Regions from separate parts of the Pseudomonas sp. TWI628 genome, predicted to be linked through region 1. Evidence: predicted binding sites of a transcription regulator. Region 1 holds the regulator's gene; each other region holds the start of a gene.
The links. The regulator FliA, encoded in region 1, starts transcription of late flagellar genes. The targets are predictions, from matches to a motif close to CTAAAGTTTNNNNNNNNNNNGCCGNTAA.
Positions count from the first base shown of each region.

Region 2: the regulator FliA is predicted to act here: its motif matches at 1,800-1,827, upstream of ABE528_RS03880 (methyl-accepting chemotaxis protein).
Region 3: the regulator FliA is predicted to act here: its motif matches at 2,155-2,182, upstream of ABE528_RS24160 (methyl-accepting chemotaxis protein).
Region 4: the regulator FliA is predicted to act here: its motif matches at 1,859-1,886, upstream of motA (flagellar motor stator protein MotA).

Region 1 covers NZ_JBDJMM010000004.1:88,550-92,459, reverse strand. Annotated here, with positions in the region: gene ABE528_RS04380 (chemotaxis protein CheA) at 1-165, opposite strand, end outside; gene ABE528_RS04375 (protein phosphatase CheZ) at 178-966, opposite strand; gene ABE528_RS04370 (chemotaxis response regulator CheY) at 986-1,360, opposite strand; gene fliA (RNA polymerase sigma factor FliA) at 1,465-2,205, opposite strand; gene fleN (flagellar synthesis regulator FleN) at 2,202-3,035, opposite strand; gene flhF (flagellar biosynthesis protein FlhF) at 3,129-3,910, opposite strand, start outside.
Region 2 covers NZ_JBDJMM010000003.1:237,684-241,593, forward strand. Annotated here, with positions in the region: gene ABE528_RS03875 (heavy metal translocating P-type ATPase) at 1-1,741, shown strand, start outside; gene ABE528_RS03880 (methyl-accepting chemotaxis protein) at 1,895-3,520, shown strand; gene ABE528_RS03885 (DUF3144 domain-containing protein) at 3,524-3,820, opposite strand; gene ABE528_RS03890 (GGDEF domain-containing protein) at 3,906-3,910, opposite strand, start outside.
Region 3 covers NZ_JBDJMM010000037.1:40,189-44,098, reverse strand. Annotated here, with positions in the region: gene ABE528_RS24175 (formimidoylglutamate deiminase) at 1-1,165, shown strand, start outside; gene ABE528_RS24170 (lipocalin family protein) at 1,200-1,772, opposite strand; gene bamE (outer membrane protein assembly factor BamE) at 1,769-2,023, opposite strand; gene ABE528_RS24160 (methyl-accepting chemotaxis protein) at 2,248-3,910, shown strand, end outside.
Region 4 covers NZ_JBDJMM010000029.1:15,954-19,863, reverse strand. Annotated here, with positions in the region: gene motB (flagellar motor protein MotB) at 1-939, opposite strand, end outside; gene motA (flagellar motor stator protein MotA) at 943-1,794, opposite strand; gene ABE528_RS21160 (HDOD domain-containing protein) at 1,925-3,460, shown strand; gene ABE528_RS21155 (rhodanese-like domain-containing protein) at 3,505-3,910, shown strand, end outside.

The DNA of each region.
Region 1 (3,910 bases):
GGCGCCCCCTTTTACAGTGTGGAAACCGCGAAAGATCGCATTGAGCAGGTCGGCATCGTCGGGCCGGCTTTCCAGCTCGACCAGTTGCTCGGACAGTTGCTCAAGAATTTCGCCGGCTTCTACCAGGAAATCCTGAAGGATTTCTTCATCGGCGCCGAAGCTCATTAAACGTGCTCCTTAAAAACCCAGGCTGGACAGCAGATCGTCGACGTCGTCCTGACCGGACACAACGTCTTCACGCTTATCGGCATGAATCTGCGGACCTTCACCCCGAGTCGGATGTTTTTCTTGATCTTTTTCAGCGCGCAGCTGCTGGTGGTCATGTTCGATACCGGCAAAACGGTCGACCTGACTGGCCATCAGCACGAGCTTGAGCAGATTGCTTTCTACTTCGGTGACCAACGCAGTGACGCGCTTGATCACCTGGCCGGTCAGGTCCTGATAGTCCTGAGCCAGCAGAATGTCATTGAGGTGGCCGGCGACCTTGCGGTTACCCTCGGCGCTGTGCGTCAGGAAACTGTCGACGCGCTTGACCAGCTCGCGAAACTCCGGCGCTGCGACTTCGCGGCGCATGAAGCGCTGCCAGTCGACGCTCAGGCCTTGCGCCTCGGCTGCCAGGTCGTTGAGCACCGGGGTGCTCTCCTCCACCAGGTCCATGGTGCGGTTGGCGGCACCCTCGGTGAGCTTGACCACGTAGGACAGGCGCTCGGTGGCATCGGTAATCTGCGAGACTTCCTCGGCCTGCGGCATCTGCGGGTCGATCTGGAAGCTGACGATCGCGCTGTGCAGTTCACGCGTGAGCTTGCCGACTTCCTGGTACAGGCCACGGTCGCGGGTCTGGTTGAGCTGATGAATCAGCTGCACCGCCTCACCGAAACGCCCCCGTTCCAGGCTCTCGACCAGTTCCTCGGCATGTTTCTTCAGGGTCGACTCGAACTCCCCCAAAGACGTCTGTGTTGATTCCATGGCGCCCCCCTGACGTGACTCAGCCGTTGACGCGTTCGAAGATCTTCTCGATCTTTTCTTTGAGCACCTGGGCGGTGAACGGCTTGACCACATAGCCATTGACGCCGGCCTGGGCCGCTTCGATGATCTGGTCGCGCTTGGCTTCGGCGGTCACCATCAGCACCGGCATGGTCTTCAGGCGATCGTGGGCACGCACCTTGCGCAGCAAATCGATACCGGACATGCCCGGCATGTTCCAGTCGGTCACCAGGAAGTCGTAATGGCCGCTTTCGAGCATCGGCAGCGCGGTAGTGCCGTCGTCGGCTTCATCGGTGTTGGTGAAGCCCAGGTCACGCAACAGGTTCTTGATGATCCGCCGCATCGTCGAAAAGTCGTCAACGATGAGGATTTTCATGTCTTTGTTCAAGTAGACCTCCAAGCAGTCTCAAACGCGCTCGGCCCCGAGCACGCGTATTCAAATTCGGTACAACGTGGAAAACGACTGCAACGACCCCGGGCTCAACGTGCCCGCCATTCCCCCAGGCGGCTGCGCAGGCGCGCGGCACACTGGCTGTGCAACTGGCTGACACGCGATTCGCTGACCCCCAGCACCTCACCAATTTCCTTGAGGTTCAGCTCTTCGTCGTAGTACAGCGCCAGCACCAGGCGCTCACGCTCCGGCAGGTTGGCGATCGCATCGGTCAGGGCAGCCTGGAAGCGCTCGTCCTCCAGATCGCGCGACGGCTCGACCTGGCCACTGGCGCCGTCCTCGTGCAGCCCTTCGTGTTCGCCGTCCTGCAACAGGTCGTCGAAACTGAACAGGCGGCTACCCAAGGTATCGTTCAAGATCCCGTAGTAATCATCGAGACTCAATTGGAGTTCGGCAGCAACTTCATGATCTTTAGCGTCGCGGCCAGTTCTTGCTTCCACGGCACGCATCGCATCACTGACCATGCGCGTATTGCGGTGCACCGAACGCGGTGCCCAATCGCCCTTGCGGACCTCGTCGAGCATCGCCCCGCGGATGCGGATGCCGGCGTAGGTTTCGAAGCTGGCACCCTTGCTGGCGTCGTACTTGTTGGCCACTTCCAGCAGGCCGATCATGCCGGCCTGGATCAGGTCTTCGACCTGGATGTTGGCCGGCAGGCGTGCCAGCAGGTGGTAGGCAATGCGCTTGACCAGCGGCGCGTAGCGATCCACCAGCTCGAACTGGGCGTCTTTCGACGCCTTGCTGTACATCTTGAAACCGCTCGCATTCATAGCACGGGTCCTGCGCTGGTGGGTTGCACCAGGCGCTCGACGAAGAACTCCAGGTGCCCGCGCGGGTTGGCTGGCAGCGGCCAACTGTCGACCTTCTGCGCGATGGCCTTGAAGGCCAGGGCACACTTGGAGCGAGGGAAGGCTTCGTACACTGCGCGCTGCTTCTGCACCGCCTTGCGCACGCTCTCGTCGTAGGGCACGGCGCCGACGTATTGCAGGGCGACGTCAAGGAAGCGGTCGGTGACCTTGGTCAACTTGGCGAACAGGTTGCGCCCTTCCTGCGGGCTCTGCGCCATGTTGGCCAGCACGCGGAAGCGGTTCATGCCGTAGTCGCGGTTGAGCAGCTTGATCAACGCGTAGGCGTCGGTGATCGAGGTCGGCTCGTCACACACCACCAGCAGCACTTCCTGGGCGGCGCGGACAAAACTGACTACCGAGTCACCGATACCTGCAGCCGTGTCGATCACCAACACGTCGAGGTTGTCGCCGATTTCGCTGAAGGCCTGGATCAGCCCGGCATGCTGGGCCGGGGCCAGGTGCACCATGCTCTGGGTGCCGGAGGCGGCCGGCACGATGCGCACACCGCCAGGCCCCTGCAACAGCACGTCACGCAGTTCGCAGCGGCCCTCGATGACATCAGCCAGGGTGCGCTTGGGCGTCAGCCCGAGCAAAACATCGACGTTGGCCAGGCCGAGGTCGGCGTCCAGCAGCATCACCCGGCGGCCAAGTTCGGCCAAGGCCAGTGACAGGTTCACTGAAACGTTAGTCTTGCCGACGCCACCTTTGCCACCGGTTACGGCGATCACCTGTACGGGATGCATGCTACCCATGTTCGTTGTTTACCTTGTCTCGCTTGGACCCAGACCACGCGCAGCGCACGACAGCCAGCTCCGGAATGTAGGTACTTTGCATACGCTTGCCCCTCAACCCGCACGTCGCGGATTGTGGTAGAGATCAGCGAACATGTCGGCCATCGCCTCTTCGCTGGGCTCGTCCTGCAACTGCACGTTGACTGCGCGAGTCACCAGCTGGTGCGGGCGCGGCAGGTGCAGGTCGTCAGGAATGCGCGGGCCGTCGGTGAGGTAGGCCACGGGCAGTTCATGACTGATGGCCAGGCTCAGCACATCGCCGAGGCTCGCCGTTTCATCAAGTTTGGTCAGGATGCAGCCGGCCAGGCCGCAGCGCTTGTAGCTGTGATAGGCAGCCGTCAGCACCTGCTTCTGGCTGGTGGTGGCCAGCACCAGGTAGTTCTTCGCGGCAATGCCACGCCCGGCCAGGGTTTCCAGTTGCATGCGCAGGGCCGGGTCACTGGCCTGCAGGCCGGCAGTATCGATCAGCACCACGCGCTTGCGCAGCAGCGGCTCCAGCGCTGCTGCCAGCGACTGGCCCGGGTCGACATAGGTAACCGGCACATTGAGGATGCGCCCCAAGGTCTTAAGCTGCTCCTGGGCACCGATGCGGAAACTGTCCATGCTCACCAGGGCCAGGTTCTGCGGGCCGTACTTGAGCACATAGCGTGCTGCCAGCTTGGCCAGGGTGGTGGTCTTGCCCATGCCGGCCGGGCCGACCATGGCGATCACGCCGCCCTCTTCGATCGGTTCGATCTGTGGCACGTCGATCATTCGCGCCAGGTGCGCCAGCAGCATGCGCCAGGCCTGGCGCGGCTCCTGGATTTCACTGGTCAGGTCGAGCAGCTCGCGGGCGA
Region 2 (3,910 bases), on a different contig from region 1:
CGTTCCGGTGTTGCGCTCGGCCTGGTACAGCCTGCTGCACCCCAGCCTGCATGGCCTCACCGATCAACTGATCGCCCTGGCCATGCTGGGGGCCTGGGCTACTGGCGACCTGGCCACGGCGGCGCTGCTGCCGATCATCATGATCTTCGGCCACATGCTCGAAGAGCGCAGTGTGCTGGGTTCGCAAGAGGCCATTGCCGCGCTGGGGCAGCTGACCCGCAGCCATGCGCGGCTGATCGACGCCGATGGCCAGGTGCGCGAGGTCAATAACGCCAGCCTCAAGCCAGGCGACCAGGTCGAGGTGCGCGCCGGTGACCGTGTGCCAGCCGACGGCCGCGTCCTGCAGGGCCAGGCCAGCCTGGATACCGCGCCGATCACTGGCGAGGCAGTACCGCTTGAGGTGGCCAGCGGCATGGACATCCATGGTGGCTCGATCAACCTGGACGGGTTGCTGCGGGTAGAGGTGACCCGTGTTGGCGATGACTCCACCCTGGGCAAGGTCATCGCCCTGATGCAGCGCGCCGAACAAGCCAAACCGCCCATCACCCGGCTGCTCGAACGCCACGCCGGGCGCTACCTGGTGCTGGTCTTGCTGATTGCCGCCGTGACCTGGTTCATCACCCGCGATGCCCAGGCCATGCTGGCCGTGCTGGTGGCTGCCTGCCCCTGTGCGCTGGTGCTGTCGGCGCCGGCGACGGCGGTGGCGGGGATTGCCGTCGCTGCCCGGCATGGCATCCTGATTCGCGGTTCGGCCTTCCTCGAAGAACTGGCCGACTTGTCTTCACTGGTGATCGACAAGACGGGCACACTGACCTACGGCGACCTGCGTCTGCGCAGCGTGGTCAGCACTGCGGCGGCAGTGCCCCAGGCCGAAATCGTCAACCTTGCGGCCAGCCTCGGCGCCGCCAGCAGCCACCCGGTCAGCCGGGCCCTGGCGGCGCTGGTGCCCCATGAGCAGCACCTGGCCTTGCTGGATATCCACGAACGCCAGGGCTTTGGTGTGGTGGCGCACACGGCCGAGGGTGAAGCGGCACTGGGGCGCCCGGAACTGTTCCGCCAGCTGGGCATGCCGGTGCCACCCGTGCCCGAGCATGACGGCCCGATTGCCGGCCTGGCGCTGAACGGGCAGTTCCTCGCCTGGCTGCTGCTGGCCGACAACGTGCGGGCCGAGTCTGCCGAGGCCATGCAGCAGTTGCGCGAGCTCGGCCTGCAGCGCCAGTTGCTGCTGACCGGTGACCGCAGCCGTGTCGCCGAAGCCATTGCCGAGCAGGTTGGCATGACGCGTGTGGTGGCCGAAGCGCTGCCAGAGGACAAGATGCATCACGTCAACCAGGAACTGCAGCTGGGCTTCCGCCCGTTGGTGGTGGGCGATGGCATCAATGACTCGCTGGCCCTGAAGGCCGGTGTGGTCGGGGTGGCCATGGGCGCCAACGGTGCCGACATTGCCCTGGCCGCAGCGGATATCGTGCTGATCAACGGCGACCTGCGGCGCCTGGCCACCTGTATCCGCCTTAGCCGCCAGTGCCGACGCACACTCCAGGTGAATGTGCTGATCGGCCTGGGTTGGACCTTGGCGATTGTCGTTGCCGCCGCATTCGGCCTGCTGGGGGCGGCGGGCGCCATGATCGCCGCGCTGCTGCACAACCTCAGCACGCTGTTGGTGCTGACCAACGCGGGGCGCCTGTTGCGCTATGACGAACGGCTCGGGCAGAGCAACCCAGTGCCGGTGCTGCAGCCCTAGCGCGAGGCGTGCGGCAACAACAACCGTTCGATTACCGAACACAAGCCGCATTGGCGCACTCAAGCCTGCGGCGGCAACTCCGATAGCTGCTGACCCACCGTCGAAACCTCGACCAGAAGTGGCGTCTACAAGCACAAAAGGAGTACCGCCCGCATGTTTGCCGACCTGAAGATCCGTACCGGAATGTTCTGGGTGCTGTTGCTGTTCAGCCTGACCTTGCTGTTTTCAACCGTCAGTGCCTGGCGGGCGGCGCTGGGCAGCGACCAGCAGATCACCGAACTCGACCAGACCGCGCACCAGTCGGACCGGCTGAACAATGCGCTGCTGATGGCCATCCGCGCCAGTGCCAACGTGTCTTCGGGGTTCATCGAGCAACTGGGCGGCCACGATGAGAGTGCAAACAAGCGCATGGCGATGTCGGTCGAGCTGAACGACAAGAGCCAGAAGCTGGTCGACGAGTTCGTCGACAACGTACGCGAGCCGGCGCTGCACGCAGTGGCCAGCGAGCTGCAAGCCACCTTCGGCGAGTACGCCAAGGCGGTGGCCGGGCAGCGCGAAGCCACGCGCCAACGCTCGCTGGAGCAGTACTTCAAGGTCAACACCGATGCCGGCAATGCCATGGGCCGGCTGCAGGCGCTGCGCCAGCAACTGGTCGCAGCCTTGAGCGAGCGCGGGCAGCAGATCATGCAGGAATCCGACCGTCGCCTGGAGCATGCGCAACAGCTGAGCCTGGGACTGTTGGCCGTGACACTGCTGCTCGCCGGCCTGTGCTGGGCCTTTATCGCCCAGCGTGTGCTGCACCCGTTGCGCGAAGCTGGCCAGCATTTCCAGCGCATCGCCAGTGGCGACCTGAGCGTGCCGGTGCAGGCTCAGCAACGCAACGAGATCGGCCAGCTGTTCCATGAGCTGGAGCGCATGCAGCAGAGCCAGCGCGATACCCTGGGCAAGATCAGCAGCTGCACCCGGCAGCTGGCCGAGGCGGCGGGTGCACTGAACACGATTACCGAAGAAGGCGCCAACAACCTGCGCCAGCAAGGTCAGGAGCTGGAGCAGGCGGCCACCGCCGTTACCGAAATGACCACGGCGGTGGAGGAGGTCGCCCGCAATGCCGTCACGACCTCCCAGGCGACCCAGGAGTCCAATCAGCTGGCAGAGCAAAGCCGTCAGCAAGTCAGCGAAAACATCGACGGCACCCAGGCCATGACCCGCGAGATCCAGACCAGCAGCGGCCATCTTGAGCAGTTGGTGGGGCAGGTCCGGGATATCGGCAAGGTGCTTGAGGTGATCCGCTCGGTGTCCGAGCAGACCAACCTGCTGGCACTCAACGCGGCCATCGAGGCGGCCCGCGCCGGCGATGCCGGGCGTGGCTTTGCCGTGGTGGCCGATGAGGTGCGCACGCTCGCCTACCGCACCCAGGCCTCGACCCAGGAAATCGAGCAGATGATCGGCCGCGTGCAGCAAGGTACCGAGGCGGCGGTCGCCTCGATGCAGGCCAGCACCAGCCGCGCTCAGTCGACACTCGACGTCACCTTGGCTTCAGGCCAGTTGCTGGAAGGCATCTACAGCGCCATCGGCGAGATCAACGAGCGCAACCTGGTGATCGCCAGCGCAGCCGAGGAACAGGCCCAGGTAGCGCGCGAGGTGGACCGCAACCTGCTGAACATCCGCGAGCTGTCCAGCCAGTCGGCGGTGGGTGCCCAGCAGACCAGCGTGGCCAGCCAGGCGTTGTCAGGGTTGGTCGGGGAGATGACGGCGCTGGTGGGGCGGTTCAGGGTCTGAAGCTTAGTTTTCCTTGCCCAGCACGTAGCGGTCGAACTGCTCGATGTACTCATCGACGTTGTCTTCCAGCATCATCCGGTACTGTTCGCTGAAGTACTTCAGGATTTCTTCGCGGGCGGCGGCCATTTCGGCGCCGGACTTGAAGTTGCGGGCGCTGAGCCAGGCACTGAAGCGGCTGGCGGCAAAGGTCATCGAGGCGCTGACCTTGCCGATGTCGGCGAGTGTGTCGAGTTGCTGGTTGGCCAGGTCGATATGCGCATCGGCGCGGTCGTAGAATGCCTGGTCGGTGGCTTGGGTCATGGCGGGGTACCTGTGTGGGCCGGTCGTGCGGGGCGCAAAGCATGCCACAGCGGCTACCTCACCGGCAGCAATTAACGGCGCAGGTTTACC
Region 3 (3,910 bases), on a different contig from region 1:
GGCGGAAGTCGCGGGCAACCCCAACGACAGCTTCTGGACCTGGCGCGAGCTGATGTACCGGCTGGTCGGCAAGATCACCCCGGAGCAGCTACAGGTCATTGCCCGCCAGCTGTACATCGAGATGCTCAAAGCCGGCTACACCTCGGTGGCCGAGTTCCACTACGTGCACCATGACCAGGCGGGCAAGGCCTACGCCGACCCGGCCGAGCTGTCCCGACGCATCAGCGCGGCCGCGGCCAGCAGCGGCATCGGCCTGACCTTGCTGCCGGTGCTGTACAGCCATGCCGGTTTCGGCGGCCAGGCACCAAACGAAGGGCAGCGGCGCTTCATCAATTCCACCGAACAGTACCTGCAGTTGCAGGCGCAGCTGGCGCCAGTATTGGCAGCACAACCCGCGCAGCAGCTGGGCTTGTGCTTCCATTCGCTGCGCGCAGTCACGCCCGGGCAGATCGCCGAAGTGCTGGCGGCCGGTAACCCGCAATGCCCGATTCATATCCACATCGCCGAACAGCAGAAGGAAGTCGACGACTGCCTGGCCTGGAGCGGGCTGCGACCGCTGCAATGGCTGTATGAGCATGTCGAGGTGGACCGCCGCTGGTGCCTGGTGCACGCCACCCACGCCGAAGCCGACGAAGTCACGGCCATGGCGCGCAGTGGCGCAGTGGCCGGGCTGTGCCTGACCACCGAAGCCAACCTGGGCGACGGTATCTTCCCGGCGGTGGACTTCCTGGCCCAGGGTGGGCGCATGGGCATTGGTTCGGACAGCCATGTGTCGCTGAGCGTGGTCGAGGAGCTGCGTTGGCTGGAGTACGGCCAGCGCCTGCGGGATCAGCGGCGCAACCGGCTGTACCGTGGCGACCAGCCGATGGTCGGGCGCACGCTGTATGACGCTTCGCTGATCGGCGGGGCGCAGGCGCTGGGGCAGCCGGTTGGCGAGCTGGCGGTGGGCAAGCGGGCCGACTGGCTGGTACTGGATGGGCAAGACCCGTATATCGCCATGGCCGAGGGTGACGGGATTCTTAACCGCTGGCTGTTCGCGGGCGGTGACCGCCAGGTGCGGGATGTGATGGTCAACGGCCAGTGGGTGGTGCGCCAGGGGCAACATGCCCATGAAGAACAAAGCCGTCAGGCATTTGCCAGCGTACTGCGAACGCTGCTGGGCTGAATGCAGAGGGGCCGCAATAGCGGCCCCCGTCTTTTCAATGCATCTGCACGATCTGCTTGTCCGGCGTCCGCCAGATCAGCCGGCTGGTGTCATAGCCCTGCTGACGGGCCTTGGACATCAGGCTCTCGCGCTCCCACACCGGCAGGGTCGGCGTGCGCGACAGGATCCACAGGTACTTGCGGTCCGGGCTGCCGACGATCGCGGTACGGTAGTGATCATCCACGTACAGGATCCAGTACTCGCCCTTGGCCACGCCCGGTACCAGGCGGGTGAACCAGTTGTCGAACTCGACCCACAGCCGGTCGGTATGCCCCGGTTCCTGGATATTGGCGTGCCCTTCGGCGCGCAGCCATTCATCACCCATCGTGCGGCAGCGGTTGAGTACGCCGTACGAGCCATTGGGCTTGAGGTTGTAATGCGCTTCGGACTGCGCGCACTCGGCCTGGTACTTCATTGGCAGGCGCGCCAGTTCGTACCACTTGCCCTGATAGCGCTTGAGGTCGACATCACCGGCGGTCTTCGGCGCCAGCGGGTCGTTGGCGGAGGTGGCGCAGCCACCCAGCAGCATCACCAGGCACAGCCCCAGCAGTACATGCAAACGCCTCATTTGAGGCCCTGCCCGGAGTAGATCAGCACCTTGTCGGCTGCGTATTGCACGCTGATGAAGCTCTTCTCGTCCCCCCAGGTACAACTGCTCATGCCCAGCGCGCCAGAGCACTCGGTGGGCGTGCCGAGCAGCTGCTCGACCTCGGCCTTGTTCATGCCGGCCTTGAGCTTGGAATAGTTTTCCTGATTGATCTTGCTGCACGCGGTCAGGACGACGCACAAGGACAACAGGGCGAGGGAACGCAACGACATGAAGGGACACTCCTGGGAAATAGACACAGGCGAGTGGCCTGCAGTGATCTTCGACGGGAAAAACCCTCCCTGGTTCCCTGACAACAGCGCTTTCGTCGTACGCCGTTGGTCGGCTGGGCCTGCGCAAACGATTAATGTTTTAGCCCGCCGCGACGACACAGCGAGCACGCTGTGGCGCATTGCCACAGCCCTCTCCTATGCCTTGCCTTGTGCAGACCAGAAAAATGACCAAGAACCTCAAGTTCAGCCACAAGATTCTGCTGGCCGCCGCCCTCGTGGTGGCCGTTGCCTTTACCTGTTTCGTGCTGTTCAACGACTACCGACAACGCCAGTCCCTGCGCAGCGACACGCAGACCAACCTGCAGGACCTGGGCAACCTCACCGCCGGCAACATCCGCAACTGGCTCGACAGCCGTATCCAGCTGCTCGACTCGCTGGCCCAGCAAGTTGCGGTCGATGGCCCGGGCAAAGCCAGCCTGGACCGCAGCCTGGCCTTGCCGGTGTATGGCAAGAATTTCCAGCTCACCTACTTCGGCGGCCAGGACGGCAGCATGCAGTCGGTTCCGGTGGGCAACCGCGCCGCCGACTACGACCCGCGGGTGCGGGGCTGGTACAAGGCAGCCAGCGCCAGCGGCCAGACCATCGTCACCGAGCCGTACATCTCGGCCTCGGCCGGCAAGCTGGTGATCACCCTCGCCACCCCGGTGCAGCAAGCGGGCCGGCTGATCGGCGTCAGCGGCGTCGACACCGACCTGCAGACCATCAGCAACCTGATCAACGCCCTGGACTTCGACGGCCAGGGCCATGCCTTCATCGTCAACGGCGAAGGCAAGATCCTGATCCACCCCAAAGCCGACCTGGCCCTGAAAACCCTGGCCGACGTCTACCCGCAGGACACGCCCCGCATCGGCAGTGGCCTGAAGGACGTCGAAGTCGATGGCCGCAAACAGTTCATCAGCTTCACCCACATCGACGGTGTGCCGTCGGCGGACTGGTACGTGGCGCTGGTACTCGACCAGGATGCAGCGTTCGCCATGCTGGGTGAACTGCGCACCTCCGCCATCGTCGCCACCTTGATCGCAGTGTTGGCGATCATCGCCCTGCTCGGCCTGCTGATCCGCATGCTGATGGAGCCACTGCACCTGATGGGCCGCGCCATGCATGACATTGCCGAAGGCGAAGGCGACCTGACCCGGCGCCTGACCATCCATGCCCAGGATGAATTCGGCAGCCTTGGCCAATCGTTCAACCGCTTCGTCGAGCGCATTCACGAGTCGATCCGCGAAGTGGCCTCGGCCACCGGCCAGGTCAACGCCGTGGCCGCCCAGGTGGTGAACGCTTCGAATGCCTCGATCAATAACGCCGACCAGCAGTCCAGCCGTACCAGCAGCGTGGCGGCCGCCATCAATCAGCTGGGTGCTGCCGCCCAGGAAATCGCCCAGAACGCCGCGCTGGCCTCGCAACATTCCAGCGAAGCGCGAGGCCTGGCCGAGGACGGCCAGCAGGTGGTCGGGCGCACCATCGAGGTGATGAACCAGCTGTCAACACGGATCAGTGACTCGTGCGGCAACATCGAAACGCTCAATGCCCACACCGCCAATATCGGCCAGATCCTCGATGTGATCAGCGGTATTTCCCAACAGACCAACCTGCTGGCGCTCAACGCCGCCATCGAAGCGGCCCGCGCCGGCGAGGCCGGGCGTGGCTTTGCCGTGGTTGCCGATGAAGTACGCAACCTGGCGCACCGCACCCAGGAGTCGGCACAGCAGGTACAGCGCCTGATCGAGGAGCTGCAGGCCGGTGCGCAAATGGCGGTCAGCACCATGAGCCAGAGCCGCGAGCACAGCGACCACAGCGTGGGCATTGCCAACCAGGCCGGCGAGCGCC
Region 4 (3,910 bases), on a different contig from region 1:
GGCATCTCCCGCCGCCGGCGCGGCCGGAGCCGCCGCCCCAGGCGCTGCACCTGCTGGCGGAGCCGGCTGGGCGGGTGCCTCGGGAGCCCCCTGCTCACCCTCGATGTTGCGCTGCGCCTTCTTGGTCAGGACGATGATGTCGATGCGGCGGTTGACCGGGTTGAACGGGTTCTTGCGGTCGAACAGCGACGAAGAGGCATATCCCACCACCCGCGCCACCTGACCATCGGGATAACCGCCGGCAACCAAGGCTCGACGTGCAGCGTTGGCACGGTTGGCCGAGAGCTCCCAGTTACCGAAGTCGCCCGTACCGGAGTACGGTTTGGCATCGGTGTGGCCACTGATGCTGATCTTGTTCGGCACCGCCTTGATGGTGTCGGCCATGGCCAGCAGGATGTCTTCGAAATACGGCTGCAGGCGCGCACTGCCGATGTCGAACATCGGCCGGTTCTCGGCGTCCATGATCTGGATGCGCAGGCCGTCCTGGGTAATTTCAAACAGGATCTGGTCCTTGAACTTCTGCAGCTGCGGGTTTTCCTCGACCTTGTTCTGCAGTTCCTGCAACAGCAACTCGAGGCGCTCGCGCTCGACCTGTTCGGCCATGGTCTCGACCTGATCCTTGTCCAGCTGGATGCTGGTATCAGGTGTAGGTTCGGACTTCACTTCCGGGTTGATGGTCTTTTCCGGCGCCATCTGCGGCGAGCCACCCAGGTCGATGACGTAAGGCGTGCCACTTTCGGAAAAACCGATCGGGTCCTTGAAGTAGCCGGCAATGGCGATCTTCTGTTCAGGCGTGGCCGTGGAAAGCAGCCACAGCACCAGGAAGAACGCCATCATCGCCGTGGCGAAGTCGGCGAACGCGATCTTCCAGGCGCCGCCATGGTGCCCGCCACCGAAGCGCTTGACGCGCTTGATGATTATCGGCTGATTGTTCTCCATGACTCAGCGACCGCGAACCGCTTGTTCCAGCTCGGCAAAGCTTGGGCGATGCTTCGGATACAGCACCTTGCGCCCGAACTCGACGGCCAGCGAAGGCGGCATGCCGGAAGCCGAGGCCACCAGCGAGGCCTTGATCGATTCATAGAGGTTGAGCTCTTCCTTGGCATCGTGCTCAAGGCACTTGGCCAGCGGGCCGAAGAAACCATAGGCGGCGAGAATACCGAAGAAGGTACCGACCAGTGCCGCACCCACGTGCAGGCCGATCGACTTCTGGTCACCATCACCCAGCGATGCCATGGTCACCACGATACCCAGTACCGCCGCGACAATACCAAAGCCCGGCATGCCGTCGGCGATGCCACTGACGGCGTGAGACGGGTGCTCGAGCTCTTCTTTCATGCTCAGCAGTTCCATGTCGAACAGGCCTTCGAGCTCATGGGGTGCCATGTTGCCGGTGGACATGATGCGCAGGTAGTCGCAGATGAACGCGGTCATGCGCTCGTCGCCCAGCACCGCCGGGTACTTGGCGAAGATCGGGCTGGCGGCGGCGTCTTCGATGTCGCTCTCGATCGCCATCATGCCTTCGCGGCGGCTCTTGTTGAGGATTTCATACACCAGGCCCAGCACTTCCAGGTAGAAAGCATGGGAGAAGCGCGAGCCGAACATCTTCATCGACTTCTTGATTACATGCATGGTCATGTAACCCGGGTTGGCCTGCATGAAGGCGCCAAAGGCTGCACCGCCAATGATCAGCACTTCGAACGGCTGGATCAGCGCCGCGATCTTGCCGTGGGAGAGTACATATCCGCCGAGCACGCTCGCGAATACGACGATGATGCCGATAATTTTAGCCATAGGATCAAAGCACTTGCTGTCGTGGTCAGGGAGTGGGACGGGAGCTTTAAAACTCTTCTTCTACTTATCGGCAGAACTGCGCCAGACTATAGCCACTAAAAGCGAAAAGCCAGTTCGGACTGATGTCAAAATGCCAATGGAATCCAAGGTGCCCACTCAGAATCCGCGTACGGTAGAAGCCTGGGTCAAACTGCTAGACGGTATTCGTGTACCGGTCCCGAAGCAGAGTTATGACCGGGTCATGAGCGCCATCAACGACAACCGTCGCTCGTTGCGCGAGATTGCCGAACTGATGCAGGACAGCCCCGCCCTGGTATTGTCGGTGATGCGCGAGGCCAACCACCCTGCCAATGCCAGCCAGGCCGAACCGGCCGAAAGCCTGGAAATCGCCCTGAACCGCCTGGGCCTGGCGCGCAGCAGGGAACTGCTGATGCGCTTGCCTGCCGTGCCGGAAGACGACATTCCGCCGGTGCTGCGCCAGTTCCTGCTGATCAGCCAGCACGCCGCGCAACAAGCCAGCGGCCTGTTCGCCAGCCGCCTGGCGCGCCTGTGGCAGGAGATCCACTGGGGCAGCCTGCTGTTCCTCGCCCCGCTGTGGCCGCTGGCCCTGGCCCAGCCCAAGCTGCTGGACGCGTGGGAGCTGCGGGTCATTCACAAGGGCGAAACCGCAGCCGACGTGGAGCAGGAACTGTTCGGCGTGCGCATCTTCGCCCTGTGCCAGGCCATGGCCGAACACTGGCGCCTCCCCAAGTGGGTGACCCAAGGCTATCGCCTGCTGCTCGAAGAGCGCGACCAACTGGCGCTGGTGCTGAGCATCGCACGTGATGAAGACCCGCTCAGCCAGCAGCATCGCCTGGACGAGGCACCTGGCTTGCGCCGCTGGTTCAATGAGCCGGCCAATACCGTGCTGCTGGCCAACAACCTGGCCCTGGCGGCGCAAGTAGGCTGGGACAACCCGCACCTGCTGCGCTGGCAACTGCTGACCGCGCTGTACCTGCAGACCTCGCTTGAAGACGTGCAGCAGCAAGTTCACCAACAAGCAGCGGCCAGCGCCCGCCGCCACGCCCGCCATGCCCTGTTCCACCCCGCCGAGGCGCTGATCTGGCCCTGGGACCAGCGTCGCCCGCACCCGGACATGCTCACCCCGCCGCCGCCTTCCAGCGACGCCCTCGGGCGCTGGCGCAAGCTATGCCAGGAATTACTGACCCAACCCAGCCCGTTCACCAATGCCGTGCACCTGGCCACCCATGCGCGCGAAGCGCTGGAAGCCTGCGGGATGCAGCGCATCATGCTGCTGAGCCTGGACAAAGCCAGTGACTGCCTGCGCGTGCAGCAGATCGCCGGCCTGCCCAAGGAAGCAGGTGGCATCGCCCTGGAGATTGAGCAGAACAAGCTGCTGCAAAAGCTGATGAGCAAGGCCGGCCAACTGCGCCTGACGCCCGAGAACCACACCCAGTTCTCGGCGCTGCTGCCAGCCCCGCTGCGTGCACTGTTGCGCAGTGAACACCTGTTGCTGCGCTCGTTGGCCGTCGGCGACCAGGTATTGATGCTGGTCGTCGCCGATCAGGGCGGCAAGCCACTGGCCGATGTCAGCGTGCAGGCCTTCGGCAAGACTTCGCAATGTATCGAGCGTGCGCTGGCGGTGTTTGCCAAACGCGGCGCCTGAGCCTTGCGTTACAATCGCCCCTCTTTCCACACTGGAGAACGTGGATGACTGACTTTTCCGGCCTGCCTTTGGTGATCGAAGCCGCAGACCTGCTGCCGCGCCTGGGTTCACGCCAGCTGATCCTGGTCGACCTGAGCAGCGCCAACCGCTATGTCAGCGGGCATATCCCCGGCGCCCGCTTCGTCGAGGGCAAGCGCACCCAGCTTGGCCAGCCTCCGGCACCCGGCCTGCTGCCGGCCCTGGGCGATCTGGAAAAGCTGTTCAGCGAACTGGGCCACCGTGACGATGCCGTCTACGTGGTGTACGACGATGAAGGCGGCGGCTGGGCCGGGCGCTTCATCTGGCTGCTCGATGTCATCGGCCATACGCGCTACCACTATCTCAATGGCGGTATCCAGGCCTGGCCGGCAGACAAGCTCACCACCGACGTGCCCTTGCCTGGCAAGGACC